DNA from 3 places in the Protofrankia symbiont of Coriaria myrtifolia genome. Region 3 is predicted to be linked to each of the others. Evidence: riboswitches for the same ligand, from Rfam matches in the RefSeq annotation. Region 3 holds a riboswitch; each other region holds the start of a gene.
The links. A riboswitch is a leader RNA that binds a small molecule or an ion and turns the genes downstream of it on or off. The one in region 3 is predicted to bind cyclic di-AMP.
Positions count from the first base shown of each region.

Region 1 (5,824 bases), on a different contig from region 3:
GTTTCGCCATGACCGTGACTCCTGACGGCCGGATGCTCATGGTCGGCAGCGACGCCCTTCGTGACACCTCGAAAGCCGCTGGCCGCGGGCTGACGGCATCCGAACAGCGGGCCGTCAGATCGCTTCAGCGGCAGATCGAAGAACATCGGGCTAAACTGGAAGCGTACCGGGCCGATCCTGACGTATTCGATGACCAAGGTATTCTTGAGTGTGCGCCGATACCGATGATTCGGCAACGAATCATCGGTGGACGTATACGCCATCTGGAACAGGAGATCCCAGCTTTTCGGAAGCAGATTTTCAAAATTCTTAGGGGCGGTGGCCAGTGAGTGAGCACGTGTCCGTCCCGCTTGAGACGCTCACCGCCGCGTTCGCTCTTCTGATCGAACATCTGCGACAGGAAGCGGGGACGGAGGTGTCTCTCGACAAAGATTACTTCTGGTCGATTCCGCGGGAGCTGCTCTACGATGTCTACGCGCAGCCAACGGATCTGACTGTCGGACAGCTCAGTGAGTCGTTGGCCGATCTACAGTCGGCGTTGGCCGATCCGTCGAAAGTCACGACGTACGGCCTGGTATGGCTTGCCGACCTGCTGAAAGCCATCGGCCTGGATATCGTCAGATGACTGTCGGAGGCTGTCCGCGGACAAGCGTAGGTGGTTTCCGTCGTTTCGGTAGCGGTTTCCACCTACGCTTGCCGCGGGTGTAGGTGGTTTCCGCTGGGGGGATGGCGGTTTTCACCTACGGGTGGGTCAGGCTCCGGTGGTGGAGCCGGGTCTGACGATCATTAGGATGGTGACGGTCACCCAGAGCAGGTTGAAGGCGCCGGTGAGCATTGCCAGGCGTGCGCCGGCCCGCGCGTCGAGGGCAGCGGTGGCGTCGGCGCTCGCTGTGGCCTGCGCGGCGGCGTCGACGGCATGGAGGGCGTCGCGCTGGCCAGGCAGGACGAGCAGAGCCAGGACGATGGCCGCGCCCGCGGTGAGGATGATCGAGGCGATCACCCAGGCGTTGCCCGTGACACTCATTTCACCCGCGGTGGCGAACCCGAGAGCGGGTACGGCGACACCGACGAGGGCGTAGACCGAGCAGATGCGGTACAGGATGCGCAGGGATGCGACAGCGGCCGGATCGCCGGGGTTGGCCTGGGAGTGACGCAGGGCCGGAGGGAACATGCTGGCGGCGACGGCGACCGGGCCGATGGTGAGGACAGCGGCCAGAACGTGCAGGATCAGGAAGAATTTCGTCACGGTGACAATCCTCGCCTCCGACGCCGCGGCGTCGGCCAGTGACCTTCAGGGTGTGGGCTACCGGGCTGGCCCGCTGGCCTCGCCTCCACCAGCCGCGCTCGTCCCGGTCGAAGCCAGCAGACGCGCGCTCCGCTGATGCCGTTGCGGTGTCGTAGGCGGCGCGGGCGTGGGCGTTGTGAGGACCACAGCGGGGCCACAGCCGAAATGGCGAAGCTGACCGGTAGCCGGAGGCACACTCACTTTATGTAAATCGTCCGCGCTCCCCGCACCTGGGCGCCAGCTTCACGATCACGACTGGACGCCTGGGACGCGGGCGGGCTTCTTGGCCGCGCACCCTCCGAGGTACCCGTGCGGCCGACGGCTGGTGGCCATCTGCGAGCGATGTACCGCATGGTCACGTAGGCGGCCGTGGAGTTACTGAAAGTAATCAGTCTCACCGCCTCCGGCGATACCGGGCCTACTGGTGATCATATATGAGCGAAAGCAGGATCCGATGCGTGTCGGGATATACCTGGACGATCAGGGGCGGTCACTGGACGCGGTCGTGGCGGCGGCCCGTGACGGGGCAAAGGCCGGCTTCGCCAGCGCCTGGATGACCCAGTTCGGCGGGTGGGACGCGCTCACCGCGCTGGCGGTCGTGGGCCGGGAGGCACCCGGTATCGAGGTCGGGACAGCGGTGGTGCCGACCTATCCCCGCCATCCGCTGGTGCTCGCCAGCCAGGCGCTGACGGTGCAGGCGGCCGTGGGCAACCGGCTCACCCTGGGCATCGGGGTGAGCCATCGGCCCATCGTCGAGGGCCAGTTCGGCTACTCGTTCGACCGGCCCGTGGCGTACCTGCGGGAGTACCTGTCCGTGCTGGTCCCGCTGCTGCACGGGGAGAGCGTCACCCACCAGGGCGCGTCCCTCACCGCCGTCGGCGCCGTTGACGTGCCGGGCGGCAAGCCGCCGTCGCTGCTGATCGGCGCGCTCGGCCCCGCGATGCTACGGACCGCCGGTGAGCTCGCCGACGGCACGGTCACGACCTGGACGGGCCCGGCGACCCTCGCCGACCACATCGTGCCGACGATCACCCGGGCCGCCAGCGCCGCGGGACGGCCGGATCCCCGGGTGGTGGCGCTCAGCTTCGTCTGTGTGACCGCGGACGCCGACGCGCGCCGGGAGTGGGTCGCGCAACGGTTCGCCATGGTCGGCCAGCTGCCCAGCTACCGGGCCGTCCTCGACCGGTAGGGTGTGGACGGCCCGGGGGAGACGGTCATCCTCGGTGACGAGGCGTCTGTCGAACGGCAGATTCGGCGACTGGCGAGCGCCGGTGTCACCGAACTGGTGGCGCAGCCGATCGGTTCGGCACGGGAGCAGGCGACAGCGACCGACCTGCTCGTCGCGCTCAATACGCCGCCCGCCGGCTGACCTGGCGGGGGCGAGCCGGCCGGCAGGCGGAGCCGAGAACTGGCACCCCGCTGGCTCTCCCGTCCGGTGGAACGCCGATCCTCCGCGCCGCACGCGAATGCCGCACGCGAATACAGTCGTAACGGCTGGGTGCGGGGGTGGGCGGACGGAGTCGGTTGTCGCTGCCGGAAGGAGTTGCCGCAAAGGTGAGTGGGTTGTTGGAGGACGGGGAGGCACAGCCGGTTCTCACCCGGGAGCTGAGACTCGCGGCATATGTGGTCTGCATCCGGGACGGTAAAGTGCTGCTCGCGCGCTTCGCTGGCGCGGGTCAGACGTTCTGGACGCTGCCCGGCGGCGGGCTCGATCACGGGGAGGATCCGCTTGCCGCGGCGATCCGCGAGGTCGAGGAGGAAACCGGATACGACGTCGTGATCGAATCCCTGCTCGGTCTGGACTCGATACGTCGGAACTTTCAGCGTGCGGTGGGTGTCGAAGCCGACCAGCAGACCCTGCGGGTCATTTACGCCGCCCGGGTGGTGGCCGGTGAGCTTCGCTACGAGGTGGGCGGTTCGACCGACCAGGCCGCATGGGTCGATCTTGAACGGGTCCATGCTCTCGAGCGGATCGATCTGGTCGACATAGGGCTGGAGCTCGAACGCCGCCGTCCACCGCTTGGCCGGGTGGACCGGGACCGCTTCCGGCTCTGAATCCGGCCAGGAGTCACAGCCGGGCGCCCGGTGGAGATCCGACCGAAGTCCGATCTCCACCGGGATGACGCCGGCTCCCCGGGACGAACCGAATGGTTACCGGGACACGGGCCGCCCGGGTCTACCGGATCAGTGAAGCCGGTCCGGTGGGAGGCTCGAGCATGAAAACGGAAACAGAAATGGAAAGAGCAAAGAGCACGGAAGGAACGCGGCCGTGCCGTCGGTGGACGGTCAGCCGATCTTTCCGGACCAGCAGTGCTTGGACGCGTACCACGGTCCGGTGCCCTGCTGCGAGTAGAGGATGCGAGCGCGTTTCCACTGCTCCTCGGGGCTGGCCTGCTGCGGCAGACCGGACCCGCCGACACCTCGCCAGGTGGGTGGCAGGAACTGGAACAGCCCACCGGCGCCGATCTCGTTGACGACGCGCGGATCGCCACCGGATTCACACTGTGCGATGGCGGAGAGCACCCGGTCCGCGGCCGGTGCCGCGTTTGCCGGCTGGGACACCGCGACGCTGCCGCCGATGGCTGCGACAACAGCCGGAACGGCGATCATCGCGCGGGTGCGGGTCCTGATTCCCACGCGGTTGCGCCGCCTGCTGCGCCTGGTCGCGCCGTCACGCGTATGTCCGTCACGAGTACGTGTCTGGGACATGATGATGTCCTTCCCCACGCCTGCGAGGTGAGCTGTCGGGTTCGGGCTGGGACTGCCCGGCCGCGTTCCGCGGCTTCACCCCAAGGACGTCCGATGAGCGACGCCCGCAAAAATTGGTTCCCCCGCTCCTGCCATTGGTTTGACTTCCGTCGGCCGGGGCAGGATTCGGCGTGTCGCCCGACGGGTGCCTTCTTCGCGAAGGCACGGCGCAGACCATACGCACGGGTCCGACCTGGAAAGCAAGAGGGGACGGACGGCCGTGAAGATGAGCACACCGTATTTCTGATGTTGATTGTCGCCCCGGTCGTCGGGTAACGCGCGCGCCCGCGCGCTCATTATCTGGATGGGCATGTGAGGCCGGCGAAGCGTGGCGATATCGCCACGCTTCGGGTCGAGTGTTCCTGCGCGCGGCGTGGATGGCCGGGCCGAATTCGTGACCGCCGGCACCGCCGTCGCGGAAATGTTCACTGAAATGTTCATGGAAATGCCCGTCGGAAGTTCCCCGAAAATGGCCGGGGAAAGCGGTCGAGGCGATCGTGGAAGGCCGTGGCAGTGGCCGGAGGGGTGCTCTTCGACGCAGCCGTCGCATGGCCGGAAGCGCCTGCGTGGAGAAAGCGCTGGCCGGGGGCTGGCGGCGGTGTGGAAGGCGTGTATCGTGTTCGCCTTGCTCGCGCCGCGATCTTCCGGCGGCCTGCCTGCCTGTGACCTTCCCGAGGCGACGCGATGCCGGCCGGGTGCCGCGACGCCAGGCGCCGTGACGCGACGCCGGGTGCCGTGGCACGGGCACCATGACCCGGAGGACTGGGACATTGACGGGTCATGGTGGGAGGAACTGACCACACAGCCGTGTCGACGGGCGCGTGCGGCCGGCTGATTTGCGAGGCTGACCGGCATGATGACGCTGGCGGCGTGCGCGATGCTCTCGATGCTGGTCTGGCTGGTCCTCTCGACCGGACACGGAATGTTCTGGCGGACCGGCACCCGGCTCGACGCCGCCGACACCGGCGCGACCGAGCCACCTGGCGGCTGGCCCGCGATCACCGTGATCGTGCCGGCCCGGGACGAGGCCGAGATGCTGCCGCACACCCTGCCGGCCCTGCTCGGGCAGGATTACCCGGGGCAGCTGCGAGTCCTGCTGGTCGACGACTCCAGCGACGACGGTACCGGCGAGGTCGCCCGCGTCATCGGCCGGGTCGCGGGTGCCGGTGACAGGCTGACGGTCGTCGACGGCCAGCCGCGCCCGGCTGGCTGGGCGGGCAAGGTGTGGGCCATGGAGCAGGGTGTGCGCGCGGCCGGGCCCGACGCGCGGTGGCTGCTGTTCACCGACGCCGACATCGCTCACGGCCCGCACTCGGTGACCCGGCTGGTCCGCCACGCCACCGGTCGCGGGCTCGACCTCACGTCGCTGATGGCTGTGCTGCGCACGAGCAACCGCTGGGAGCGGCTCGTCATCCCGGCGTTCGTCTACTTCTTCGCCCAGCTCTACCCGTTCCGCCGGGCCAACCGGCCGACGGCGCGCACGGCGGCGGCGGCCGGCGGGTGCGTCCTGCTGCGCCGTGCCGCGCTGGAACGCGCCGGTGGGATCGCCGCCATCCGCGGCGCGGTCATCGACGACTGCTCGCTGGCCAAGGCCGTCAAGCGCGGCGGGGGACGGATCTGGCTGGGCCTGGCCGACCGCGGGCCCGGGGGTGTGCGCAGCGTCCGCCCGTACCCCGGGCTCGCCGACCTGTGGAAGATGATCTCCCGTAGCGCGTACACCCAGCTGCGGCATTCGCCCGTGCTGCTCGCCGGCACCGTCGTCGGCCTGGTGCTGACCTACCTGCTGCCGCC
Region 1 is NZ_CAAAFS010000181.1:11,283-17,106, forward strand. Features, by position in the region: gene CM1CMNOD_RS10255 (hypothetical protein) at 1-329, shown strand, start outside; gene CM1CMNOD_RS10260 (hypothetical protein) at 326-625, shown strand; gene CM1CMNOD_RS10265 (membrane protein) at 752-1,246, opposite strand; gene CM1CMNOD_RS23605 (hypothetical protein) at 1,248-1,382, shown strand; gene CM1CMNOD_RS10270 (TIGR03564 family F420-dependent LLM class oxidoreductase) at 1,740-2,474, shown strand; gene CM1CMNOD_RS23025 (hypothetical protein) at 2,478-2,654, shown strand; gene CM1CMNOD_RS10275 (NUDIX hydrolase) at 2,840-3,340, shown strand; gene CM1CMNOD_RS10280 (transglycosylase family protein) at 3,572-3,994, opposite strand; cyclic di-AMP (ydaO/yuaA leader) riboswitch at 3,997-4,175, opposite strand; gene CM1CMNOD_RS10285 (glycosyltransferase) at 4,887-5,824, shown strand, end outside.
Region 1: another riboswitch for cyclic di-AMP. It lies ahead of CM1CMNOD_RS10280 (transglycosylase family protein); the one in region 3 lies ahead of CM1CMNOD_RS23990 (C40 family peptidase).

Region 2 (5,824 bases), on a different contig from region 3:
CGGTCGGCCCCCCGCGCGTGTCCCCCTCCGCCGGCCCATGGATCCGGGCCTACCGGACCGAACCATCGGCCACCAAGATCACTATCGTGTCGCCGTCGGTCGTCCAGCCGGCGCTCACAATAGCGAATAGCAGGCAGAACGGGCCATCGGGGGCTGGGCGCGCGCCCACCGCCGCGCCGGTGAACGGCCCGACGGCCATCTCTTCGCCCGCTCCGGCGGGCGACACCGGACGGTTCGGTCGCGTCACGCGCCCAGCCGCGACGGGGAGCGCGTTTCGGGCACGGCGGGAGCAATGCGGCAGGGCATCGCGACAGGGACATGTGGCGGGTACACGTGGCGGGGCATCCCGGTAGGGCATGGCGGGGCATAAGGCCCGTGGTCGGGAACAAACCGGGCCACGGCCACGGGCCGGAGTACCAAAGTGCTGATAGAAGGCACCGCCCAGGTCGTACGGACGGCTCTCGACGCATTCGCACGGGGCGCGGCCGGGTGCTTCCCGGTAACATAACCAGGCATGGCACCGGAAATCGCGATCGACGATACCCCGGCCGCCAGGGTGTGTCTGCCGGGCACGGGTCGACGCGGGCCGCAGCCACGAGATCCACGCGATCGAGGATCTGCTGGATGCGCTCCCGCGCGGTGAGCGACGCGCCCGCGCCCGGGCCGACCGCGGGCAACCCCGGCGGCGAGCGGGACGATGCCACCGGGTAGCCGAAAACCAACGGATGACACCACTCTCGACGAGGCCGAGAGTGAGGACGACGGCATGGTGCACCAAGCCCGGCAGACCATCCGTACTCACCCGTTGCGGCCGTCCTACCGGACGGGGAGTGTTCGTCATACCCTTCGCGCAACTTCCCGGCACGGCACACGTCCGAATCGGTAAAATATCACCGAACCGGGCACGCCGCGCCCCGACTGTCCACAGGAGCCAGACCGATGCCCATTGCCACCCCAGATATCTACGCCCAGATGCTCGACCGGGCCAAGACGGAGGCATTCGCCTACCCCGCGATCAACGTCACGTCGAGTGAAACCCTGAATGCCGCGCTGAAGGGCTTCGCGGACGCCGGGAGCGACGGTATCGTACAGATTTCCACCGGCGGGGCCGAATTTCTCTCCGGTACCAGGGTGAAGAACATGGTGCTCGGCGCGCAGGCCCTGGCCGAGTTCGCCCACCATGTCGCCAAGGCGTATCCGGTCAACATCGCGCTGCACACCGACCACTGTCCTGCCGGCAAGCTCGACACCTACCTGCGCCCGCTGGTCGCGATCTCCAAGGAGCGAGTGCTCAGGGAGGGCCGCGAGCCGCTGTTCCAGTCCCACATGTGGGACGGCTCCGCGGTCGAGATCGAGGAGAACCTCAAAATCGCCGACGCGCTGCTGGCGGACACGGCCCAGGCGAAAATCGTCCTGGAGGTGGAGATCGGTGTCGTCGGCGGCGAGGAGGACGGCATCGTCGGCGCGATCGACGAGAAACTGTACAGCACGCCCGAGGACATGTGGCGGACTGTCGAGGTCCTCGGCGCCGGGGAACGGGGCCGCTACCTGGTCGCGGCAACCTTCGGAAACGTGCACGGGGTATACAAGCCGGGCAATGTGAAACTCCGTCCGAGCATCCTGCGTGATGGGCAGCAGTATGTCGCGCAGAAGCTCGGGCTGCCAGCCGACGCCAAACCCCTCGACCTGGTCTTCCACGGTGGGAGCGGTTCCGACCTGTCCGAGATCCGTGAAGCGGTCGATTACGGCGTGATCAAGATGAATGTGGACACCGACACCCAGTACGCGTTCACCCGGCCGGTCGTCGATCACGTCTTCCGGAACTACGACGGTGTCCTGAAGGTGGACGGCGAGGTCGGCGTGAAGAAGCACTACGATCCGCGCAGCTACGGCAAGGCGGCCGAAGTCGGCATGGCCGCCCGCGTCGTGAAGGCGTGTGAGGACCTGCGTTCCGCGGGACGCTCCCTCGCCAACTGACCCCGCTCGGACGGGACGGCTCCACAACACGCTCGCCAGACCGGGCTTCGTCGTCCGGCTGGCGAGCGTTCGCGTGTGGGCGTCAGTCCCCGGGCATCGGGTGACCGCCAGCCGTCACCCGTCAGCGGTCATTCCGCATATGGCGCGGGTTCCGGAAAGGTCGCACCATCGTCGGATCACGGGTACGGTACACACCGTCCTGCCGTTCTATGCGTCTTCGGCGAAATCAACGGTGTTCCGCGCCGCGTGCGCCCGGCCGGCCGGGCCCGGCCTTTGGCCCGGAGCACGCGGACCGCCGGCTCGCACACGGGTTCCTACCCGGATAATCCGGTTCCGATCGTCACCGCCACGACGGGATACCGAGTTTTCCCGGCAATAAAAGTACGATGAAAGCAATAAGCGCGCGCACCCGCGCGCTACCATCCGCTCCCGAGCCCCGGCAAGAGCTGTCGGCCCGATGTGCGCATCCTCACGAAGCGGATTCCCCGCTTGTTCGGCGCCCAGCAATTGTTGTTATGGTCTGCGCCGTGCTCGCGATACAGCGAACACACGTCGGGCGGCACGCCGAATCCTGCCCTCGTCCGACGAAAACCCAAACTTGTGGCAGGAACGGGGGACCCACTTCTGGGCGCCGATATCGGGCGTCCTCGGGGTGAAGCCGCAAATGCGGCCGGGCAGTCCCAGCCCGAACCCGACAGCTCACTTCGCAGGCGTGGGGAAGGGCATAAACCAATATGTCCAGTGCACGTTCCCGAAATCGACATCACGAAACCGGCCGAACCCGGCTGGGCGCTCGGGCGCTGGTGGTCGCTCCCGCCCTGGCCGCGGCGGTCAGCGGAAGCATCGTGATGTCACAACCCGCCAGCGCCGCCACCACCTGGGCGCAGCTACGCCAGTGCGAATCCGGAGGGAACTACAGCACCAGTACCGGCAACGGTTACTACGGTGCCTACCAGTTCTCGCTGAGCACCTGGCAGAGCCTCGGCTACACCGGGCTGCCCAGCAGCGCCTCGCCCGCCACCCAGGACGAGGCCGCGCTGAGACTGGCCAACCGGTCCGGCTTCGGCCAGTGGCCGGTCTGCGGCCAGGGGATGGGCGCCGACCAGCTGGCGGCAGGCGCCAGTTCGTCCGGGGCCAGTTCGTCCGGCAGCGGCTCGGTGAGCGCGGGTGGGTCGACCGGGACCCAGCGCTGGGTGGTGAGTCAGAGCGCGCAGCGTCTCGCGGACAACACGCTGTTCACCACCGGGCTGATCTACCAGGTGCGCTCGGACGTACGAGCCTGGCAGCGCCAGATGAACAGGCTCGGCTACCGGATCAAGATCGACGGCCGCTACGGCCCCCAGTCCGCCTTCGCCGCCGTCCTCTTGCAGGGCTCGCGGGGCCTGCAGGAGGACGGCATCTGCGGCCCACGGACCAGGGCCGCCACCTTCGGCTGAACAACCGACTGAACAGCCGACTGAACAACCCGGCAGTCGAACGCCCCTCGGCGGCCAGCACCGCCCACCGGCGGCCCGCACGGCCCGAAAACAGGCGGCTCACCCGTGGCTGGACATCCGACGGATCGGGCTGGAGCACCACGGACAGCACAGCCATGATCTCTTCTCGTGTCAGGCCTCCGGCCGCATCCGGGAGAACCCCGGATCCGGCCGGCCTGGGAGCCGATCCGGCGGGGTCGGGAACCGACCCGGACGATCCTGCTCCCCGGCGTGCTCCAGAAGTGACAACAAGCACATTATCGATACGCAAGAAGCTTTACCCGTCACCATAAGTCACAGAATCCGGAGAAGGTGACCCCGCAGCGAAGCGGAGTCACACCGTCAGGTACGGTGACACATTCACGGTGCCTAGCCCATTCGGGTGATAACGGTCACGTGGGTGTAGTTCATCCGACACCCCGATTTGCTTCGATAGAACCAGACTCGCTAGAGTTCTCCCACTCGCCGGATCGGTGAGGCCGCCCGGACGGACGCCGAGTCCTGTCCCCGTTCGGTACGGCCCGAGCTACCGCGGAGCCACAAGGACAGGATCGGGGGAACCACCATCCGGACGTCCTCTCACGGAGTCCTTGGGGTAAAGCCGGCAGCGTCCCTCGGCGCCGCCGGCCGGGCTTGATTCCCGCCCGCACCCGACAGCTCACCTCGTAGGCGACGGGAAGGACCGACCCACATGCCGTCTGGTGGCAGGCACCGCGCCCCGCAACCTCCCTCCACCGTCATGAAGGTTCTGCGTACCACCGGTGCCGTAACGGCACTCGTGAGCAGCGGCCTGGCCGTCACGGCCGCACCCGCGAGTGCGGCGACCTCTGACGACTTCGCCAAACTCCGCCAGTGCGAGTCCGGTGGCAACTACCGGATCAACACCGGCAACGGCTACTATGGCGCCTACCAGTTCGACGCCAAGACCTGGCACAGCCTGGGCTACTCCGGTCTGCCCAGCGACGCACCGCCGGCGCTCCAGGACGAGGCCGCCTACAAGCTCTACAACGCCCGCGGCTGCTCCCCATGGCCGTCCTGCTCGGCCCAGCTGGGTCTGACCCGCAACGGCCCGGCACCGTCGTCGTCCAGCAGCACCGCCGCCTCCGCTCCCAGCAGCCCGATACAGCGCGCGATCACTCCGGTGCAGCCGGCGATGACGCTGGAACGCGCCAAGTCCCTGTTGAACTCGGAGGACTTCACCGGGACGGCGCTGTCCACCGCGCTGGCCGGCGAGGTCCGCCCCGACGCCTACGTCTGGCAGAGCGAGATGCGCCAGAAGAAGTTCATCCTCCAGGTGGACGGACGCTTCGGACAGGAGTCCCAGGGCCTGGCATCGCTCTACTCGTATCTGACCCGGGTGGACGACGGCAGCACCGGTGTGGTCGGCAAGAACCTCTGGGACGTCACGGTCACCAACCCGACCGTCCTGTAACATACCAGGCGCACCTTTCGCGCCATTTTGTGGCTTGAAATTCTGCGGCTTGAAATTTTGCGGCCAAAGGTTACGGAACGCTCAACGCTGTTCCTTTGCCGCCGGGTCGCGGCCGGATGACCTACCCGCCGCGCGCCCCGATCAGGTGATGGACCTGCCGGCTCACCCCCCTCCCGGCGGGTCCATCATCTGACGAACTCTCCCGGCTGGACGCGCCGCCGATCGGATCCGGCAGGATGAACCCCATGACAACCTCGCCCGGACGACCGGATCTGCTCGGTGGCCCACCGCCGACCAAACTCACCATCGATCCCGCCGCGGCGCGGGCGCTGGGCGCCGGCGAGGATCCGGAGACCGTCGCCGGCCACTTTCCCGACTCCAGCCTCGCCTGGGCAACCCTGGCCGAACGCTCCCTCGACGCCGGCAGCCCGGTGACCAGCTACGCCTATGCCCGGACGGGATACCATCGCGGTCTCGATCAGCTACGCCACGCGGGCTGGCGCGGGCACGGGCCGATTCCGTGGTCCCACGAGCCCAACCAGGGCTTCCTGCGGGCGCTCGCGGCACTGGCCCGCGCGGCCACCGCGATCGGCGAGACCGAGGAAGCGACCCGCTGCCGCGACTTCCTCGCCGACAGCGACCCTCAGGCGGCCGACGCCCTGGGCCTCAAGACCATCTGAGCCACGCGTGGGCGCCGCCTCACCGCTGCCTCACCAGCGTGGGGACACCCACGTCCGCCGGCAGCCTACTGACATCCGATGTAAGTTACGGTCGACGTAAGTTACAGGCGATGTAAGTAGAGGCGGATGGCGTTCGTCAATCGCACCGAAGAGCTTGCCGCGCTGGAACGCTGGTGGGCCTCGACCGACCCGCGGCCGGCGGTGGTCTGGGGACGGCGCAGAGTCGGCAAGACCGCCCTGCTGCACCGCTTCGCCGCCGG
Region 2 is NZ_CAAAFS010000050.1:7,973-13,796, reverse strand. Features, by position in the region: gene fbaA (class II fructose-bisphosphate aldolase) at 940-1,977, shown strand; cyclic di-AMP (ydaO/yuaA leader) riboswitch at 2,557-2,705, shown strand; gene CM1CMNOD_RS02615 (transglycosylase family protein) at 2,712-3,413, shown strand; cyclic di-AMP (ydaO/yuaA leader) riboswitch at 3,973-4,138, shown strand; gene CM1CMNOD_RS02610 (transglycosylase family protein) at 4,144-4,884, shown strand; gene CM1CMNOD_RS02605 (DUF3151 domain-containing protein) at 5,130-5,564, shown strand; gene CM1CMNOD_RS02600 (ATP-binding protein) at 5,691-5,824, shown strand, end outside.
Region 2: another riboswitch for cyclic di-AMP. It lies ahead of CM1CMNOD_RS02615 (transglycosylase family protein); the one in region 3 lies ahead of CM1CMNOD_RS23990 (C40 family peptidase).

Region 3 (5,824 bases):
CGGTGAACCTACATCCCGCCGCCGTCCCGCCGCCGGTCGCGGGGAACGAACAGGCCCAGGGAACCTCGGGAACACTCAGGGAACATTGGGCGTCATCCGCTGCTTCTAATGACGTAATTATGTAAGCAGGATGGGAGGCCAGGATGCAGGATCCGCTCGATGCCTACTCACAGGTCGTCACCCGAGTCGCCGCAACCGTCTCCCCCGCCGTCGCGAGCCTGCGGGTACTGACGCCGCGCGGCGAGGGAGCCGGATCCGCCGTGGTCTTCACCGACGACGGCTTCCTGCTCACCTCCGCCCACGTCGTCGACAGTGGATCGAGGCGCACGGGACGACAGGCCGGCCGCGGCGGCGCGGCGGGCCTGGCCGAGTTCGCCGACGGCACCCACAGCGAGGTGGACGTGATCGGCGCCGATCCGCTCTCCGACCTCGCGGTGCTGCGGGCCCGCGGCGGCACGCCGGCCCCGGCGACGCTCGGCGACGCCGCCACACTCTCCGTCGGTCAGCTCGTCGTCGCGGTGGGCAACCCGCTGGGCCTGACCGGCAGTGTCACCGCGGGGGTCGTCAGCGCGCTCGGGCGCTCCCTGCCCACCCGGGCCGGCGCCACCGTCCGCGTCATCGACGAAGTGATCCAGACGGACGCGGCGCTCAACCCGGGCAACTCCGGCGGCGCGCTGGTCACCGCCGACTGCCACGTCGTCGGGGTGAACACCGCCGTCGCCGGGATCGGGCTCGGGCTCGCCGTCCCGGTCAACACCACCACCCGTCACATCCTCGCCGCGCTCATGCGCGACGGCCGGGTACGGCGCGCCTACCTGGGGGTCGCCAGCACCCGGGCACCGCTGCCGCCGCACCTGGCCGAGCGGTTCGGTCGGCGGCACGGCGTGCGGCTGGCCGAGGTCGTCGTGAGCAGCCCGGCCGGTCGTGCCGGCCTGTTCGCCGACGATCTGGTGCTCTCCGTCGCCGGGCAGCCGGTCGCCACCCCGGGGGACCTGCAACGGCTGATGACCGAGGACACCATCGGCCGCCCGCTCGAACTGACCGTGTGGCGGCGCGGCGCGCTCGTCGACGTCATCGTCGTCCCGCAGGAACTGGCGCTGACCTGACGGCCGTTGTCCAGCGGTACGCACCGTCCGCGGCGGCCCCGGCCTGGTGGGCCAGGGCCGGGGCCGCCCGCGGACGGTGGCGCCCCGGGCACCCGAGGGAGGGGGAGGTACCCAGGGCCGTCAGTAGCACCCAGCTGTCAGCCGCATGGGAACAGCTGGGCGTAGGTGCGGGCGCCGACTATTCCGTCGGCCACGAGGCCGTGCTGCCGCTGGTAATCCTTCACCACCCTGGTGGTCCGCGGACCGAATATTCCGTCGACCGCGAGAGAGTATCCGAGATCGGTCAGCCGCTGCTGTACCCTGGCCACCTCGGTACGCGGTTTACTGCCGTTTCTCACGGTCGCCGCGGACGATGGGACCGAACAGTTCCGGCTGGTGTAGCTGATCCCGCTGACGGCCGGGACAGGGGTGCTCGACCGTGTTGTCGACGCGCTCGCCGGGCTGGCTTTCACCGCCGCCGCGGCGGTGTTTCCCCGCGTCAGATAACGATGGTAGGAACCATTGGTGTAGGCGCTCCAGGCACGCACGCCCTGGCTGTCGCACACCTTCTTCGCAGCCCACGCGTTGGTGGCCGGGTCGTAGAGGTTCCTGCCCGCCAGCCAGCTCGCGTGGACCCGCGCGTTGATCTGCCAGAGCCCGCGGGAGTCCTCACCGCGCGCGTTACGCGCCTTGGCGTTGCCACCGGACTCCGCGAGCGCCACCGCCACCCAGGTGCCCAGCGGCACCCCTCGGCAGCTGGGCAGCCCCGCGTTCGCGGCGACGCGGGCGATGGTCGTGTCGGTGACGACGGCGGACCCGGACGTCCCGGCCGCGCTGGCCGGAGCCGCGGTCAGCATCATTCCAGCCGTCGTCCCGATGAGCCCGACGGTGCCCGCTAATGCGGCGCCGTTGCACCGACCGGGTTTTCTGTGCCTTCCCCTGGCCATAATCAGACTCTCACCTAAAATATCGTCGAAAGGATCGCCCGTTGCCGGAAATGCCGGCACAGTACTCTCTAGGGCCGGCTCGAGAACTATATTTCCCGAGTTCTCTACCAGCCGCTGGGAAAACGTCATTCGGGTCGCCGAACAGGCCGTTCACCACATTGCTTCAGGAGGCTCCGGTGTCGCCCCCAGAGCGCCAAAAAGGCAATTCAATGCGTTTCTACAGGCGTTTTTTGAACACCCGGAACGGGAGCCAAAAGAATCCGACGGTGTTCCGAGAAAATCTGTCCGGCAACAACCGGGAGAAATTTTCGTGGCGTCCACCCGTGGTTTCCCGCGCTGTCCGCCCGGGGCTCCTGGACACCCCGTGGCCGCCAGCCCGGCCCGGGCGGTCGGTCACCTGATACGGCCGACCAGATAGTTACTGGTGTAGACCTTCTGGAGCCGGACCACGGCCCCGGTGTGCGGGGAGGCCCACATCATCCCGTTCCCGGCGTAGACACCCACATGGTGGATGCCTCCCGGCCGGCCGAAGAAAATGAGGTCACCGGGCTGCCGGGCGTTCTTCGACAGCTTCTGGGAGGCGTTGTACTGCGCGTTGGCTGTCCGCGGGACGCTGCGGCCAAGCTGCTTGTAGATGTACCGGACGAGGCCGGAGCAGTCGAACGCCCGCGGCCCCTCGGCACCCCACACGTACGGCTTGCCGGCCTGCTTCGACGCCAGATAGACGAGCTTCGCCCCGAAGCCGCTGGCGGAGGACGTCGAGAAACTCACCGGTTGCGCCGCCAGCGTGCCCGTGCCCGTGGTGGCGGCCGGGGTGATCGTAAAGGCGGCTGACCGGGCAGCGTTCGTGCTGGTCGCGGTGGTCGTACTGGTCGTGGCGGCGTCGGTCCGGCCCGTCCCGCCCGTGTCCAGGCCCCGGTCGTTCGCCAGGGCCGGCGAGGCCAGCCCGGAGAGGGCGACAGTGCCGGTGGCCGCGGCGGCGACCGCGGTACGCGCCGATATCCGGCCGAGGGTGGAGCGGGTCGTGGGCGCGCGATGACGACCGCGCCTGGGGCCGGGATTGGAATTGGAATTGGAATTGGAACGATGTACGGCAGCCGGACCTGAATTCACCTGATGTGCAGGCAACGCTGATCCTTCCCATACGCCTGCGAGGTTAGCTGTCGGGTTCGGGCCGGGAAGCCCGGTCGACGCGCGGATACACGCGGCCGACTTCACCCCAAGGACGGCCACCGTGGTGGCGACGTCCGGCGGAAAGGTGGGTCCCCCGCTTCTGTCCTGGCGATCGCTAGTCGGAAGACACCGGACCGTGGACAGAACTCGGCGTGCGGTCCGGTGCCGTTGAGAACCCGGCCAACGTAGCGAACTACTTTCGGTAGTCGCAAGCGGCGGTTTTCTCGGCATGTCGACGTACAGCACTCACTGTGCGTATCATTTACGCGTGCTGTCTCAGGATGACCGCCGAGACGGTACAAGCTGGCCACAGCGTGACGGCGCTACACACCGCTTCCACGGATAACCGGTGCGTATCGTGCAACAGTCAACGCGGACCGGCAGCAACATTTTTTCCGCTGTTGTGTTTCTGTGTTTCGCAGCCGGGCAGGCGGATCGCCCGCAGGTAGGCGAATCGACCAGCCGGAGCAACGTCACAGATCCGGCCGTGCGCATGGTGTGGTCAGTGGTACGGCCAGCGCAGCGTGGCCAGCCGTGTGGCCGGCGCAGCGTCCGGGCAGCAACGACGCGCCCGGGCACCGGCGCGGGTCGACAGATTCCGGGCCGGGCCGGTAGGGGCCTGAGCGGGCCGGTTATTGGGACTCGACCCAGCCACGCGCCTGCGCGAGGCTGGTCAGCCGCTGCCGTATCTGGCTTATCTGGCCGCCGGTCAGGGTCGGCACCGACTCGATGAGCGTCTCGGTCAGCAGGTGTCGGAACTCCCCGACGGTGAGGACGTCGCACATGTCGTCGTCATCGGCGTCCGAACGCCCGTTGGCCATGCTCGGGGAAGCCAGGGGACTCGCTGGCGCCGGACGGGCCTGGGCCCGACGGGCCAGGCGGACGACCGACGCCTTCGGGCCCCTGTCGCTTTCCTCCGCCTCGAACTCCACCAGCGTTCCGGGCTGGAACAGATGCTTCTCATCTTGAAGATCGTTTGCGTGCATGAAAATATCGTCGCCGCCAGCGTCAGGCGCTATGAAACCGTAGCCACGAACCCCGTCGAAACGCAGAATCCTACCGGTACCCACCACGTCTGCCCCTGTACAACCTCTGTGCCAACCAGCTCTGTACCCAGTCACCTGCACACCAGACGAACCTGTGCACAACCAAACCCCAGGACCGCTCGCACGACCATGGGGCCTGTTCACCGTCTCAGGTGCGCACAGCCAGGTCAAGCCGACACCCGGAGCGCAAAACAACCGACAACAACCGACAACGATCGGCAGGGAACGATCGCGGAAACACCGGAACGGGCCGTCGGCCGACCGGCTCCCGCGGACTCCCCCGGGAACCAGCCGGCCGTCGACATCGTGACCGAAATCTTCGGATCCGGATCCTCGCGGTCTACGCCGGGTCACCAACAGCGCTGACGGCGGCCAGGCTCTGCCTGGCGGCACTGACCACCGCCTGCGGGGTGAAACCGAACTTGGTCTGCAACGCCCGCAGCGGGGCGGACGCGCCGAAGGTCCGCATACCGATGATCACCCCGTCCGGGCCGGCGTACCGTTCCCAGCCGAGCGTGGCCGCCTGCTCGACCACGACCCGCGCGCGGACCGCCGGTGGGAGCACCTGGTCGCGGTACTGCGCGGGCTGCCGCTCGAACAGCTCCCAGGACGGCAGGCTGACCACCCGGGCGCGCACCCCCTGCGCGGTCAGCTCCTCGTGGGCGGCCAGGGCCAGGTGCACCTCGCTGCCGGTACCGATCAGGATCACCTCGGGATCGCCGTCGGCGGGGTCGACCAGCACGTAGCCGCCGCGGGCGAGCCCGGCGGCGTCGGCGTAGCGGGCCCGGTCCAGCGTCGGCAGCGCCTGCCGGCTCAGGACGAGCGCGGCCGGCTCCTGCCGCAGGCCCATGACCACCCGCCACGCCTGCACGACCTCGCCCGCGTCACAGGGACGGATCACCAGCAGGCCGGGGACGGCCCGCAGCGAGGCGAGCTGCTCGATCGGCTGGTGCGTCGGCCCGTCCTCCCCGACCCCGATGGAGTCATGGGTGAACACGTGGATGACCGGCAGCTCCATCAGCGCGGACAGCCGCAGGGCACCGCGGGCAAAGTCGGAGAAGATCAGAAAGGTCGACCACAGCGGCCGCAGCCCGGACAGGGACAGCCCGTTGGCCACCGCGGCCGACGCGTGCTCGCGGACGCCAAGGTGCAGGTTGCGCCCGCCCGGGCTGGCGGCCTGGAAGTCCCCAGCGCCGTCGACGGTCAGCCGGGTCTTCGTCGACGGGGCAAGATCGGCGGAGCCGCCGACCAGCCAGGGCACCCGGGCGGCGACGGCGTTGAGGACCTTCCCGGAGGAGTCCCGGGTGGCCAGGCCCCTGCCGTCGGCGGGGAAGACGGGGATGTTGGCGTCCCAGCCGTCGGGCAGCTGCCCACGCCAGATCAGGTCGAGCTGGCCGGCAAGATCGGGATATGCCTCCCGGTAGCGGTCGAGCAGGGCCAGCCAGCTGTCCCGCTCGGCCCGGCCCCGCTTCCCGACACCGGCGGCGAAGTGCTCGTACACCCCGTCGGGGACAAGGAAGTGCGCGTCCGGCGGCCAGTTGTAGAACCGCTTCGTCGCCCGGATCTCCTCCTC
Region 3 is NZ_CAAAFS010000196.1:5,162-10,985, forward strand. Features, by position in the region: gene CM1CMNOD_RS11065 (S1C family serine protease) at 144-1,106, shown strand; gene CM1CMNOD_RS11070 (peptidoglycan-binding protein) at 1,244-2,032, opposite strand; gene CM1CMNOD_RS23990 (C40 family peptidase) at 2,426-3,160, opposite strand; cyclic di-AMP (ydaO/yuaA leader) riboswitch at 3,164-3,326, opposite strand; gene CM1CMNOD_RS11080 (cold-shock protein) at 3,838-4,278, opposite strand; gene tkt (transketolase) at 4,592-5,824, opposite strand, start outside.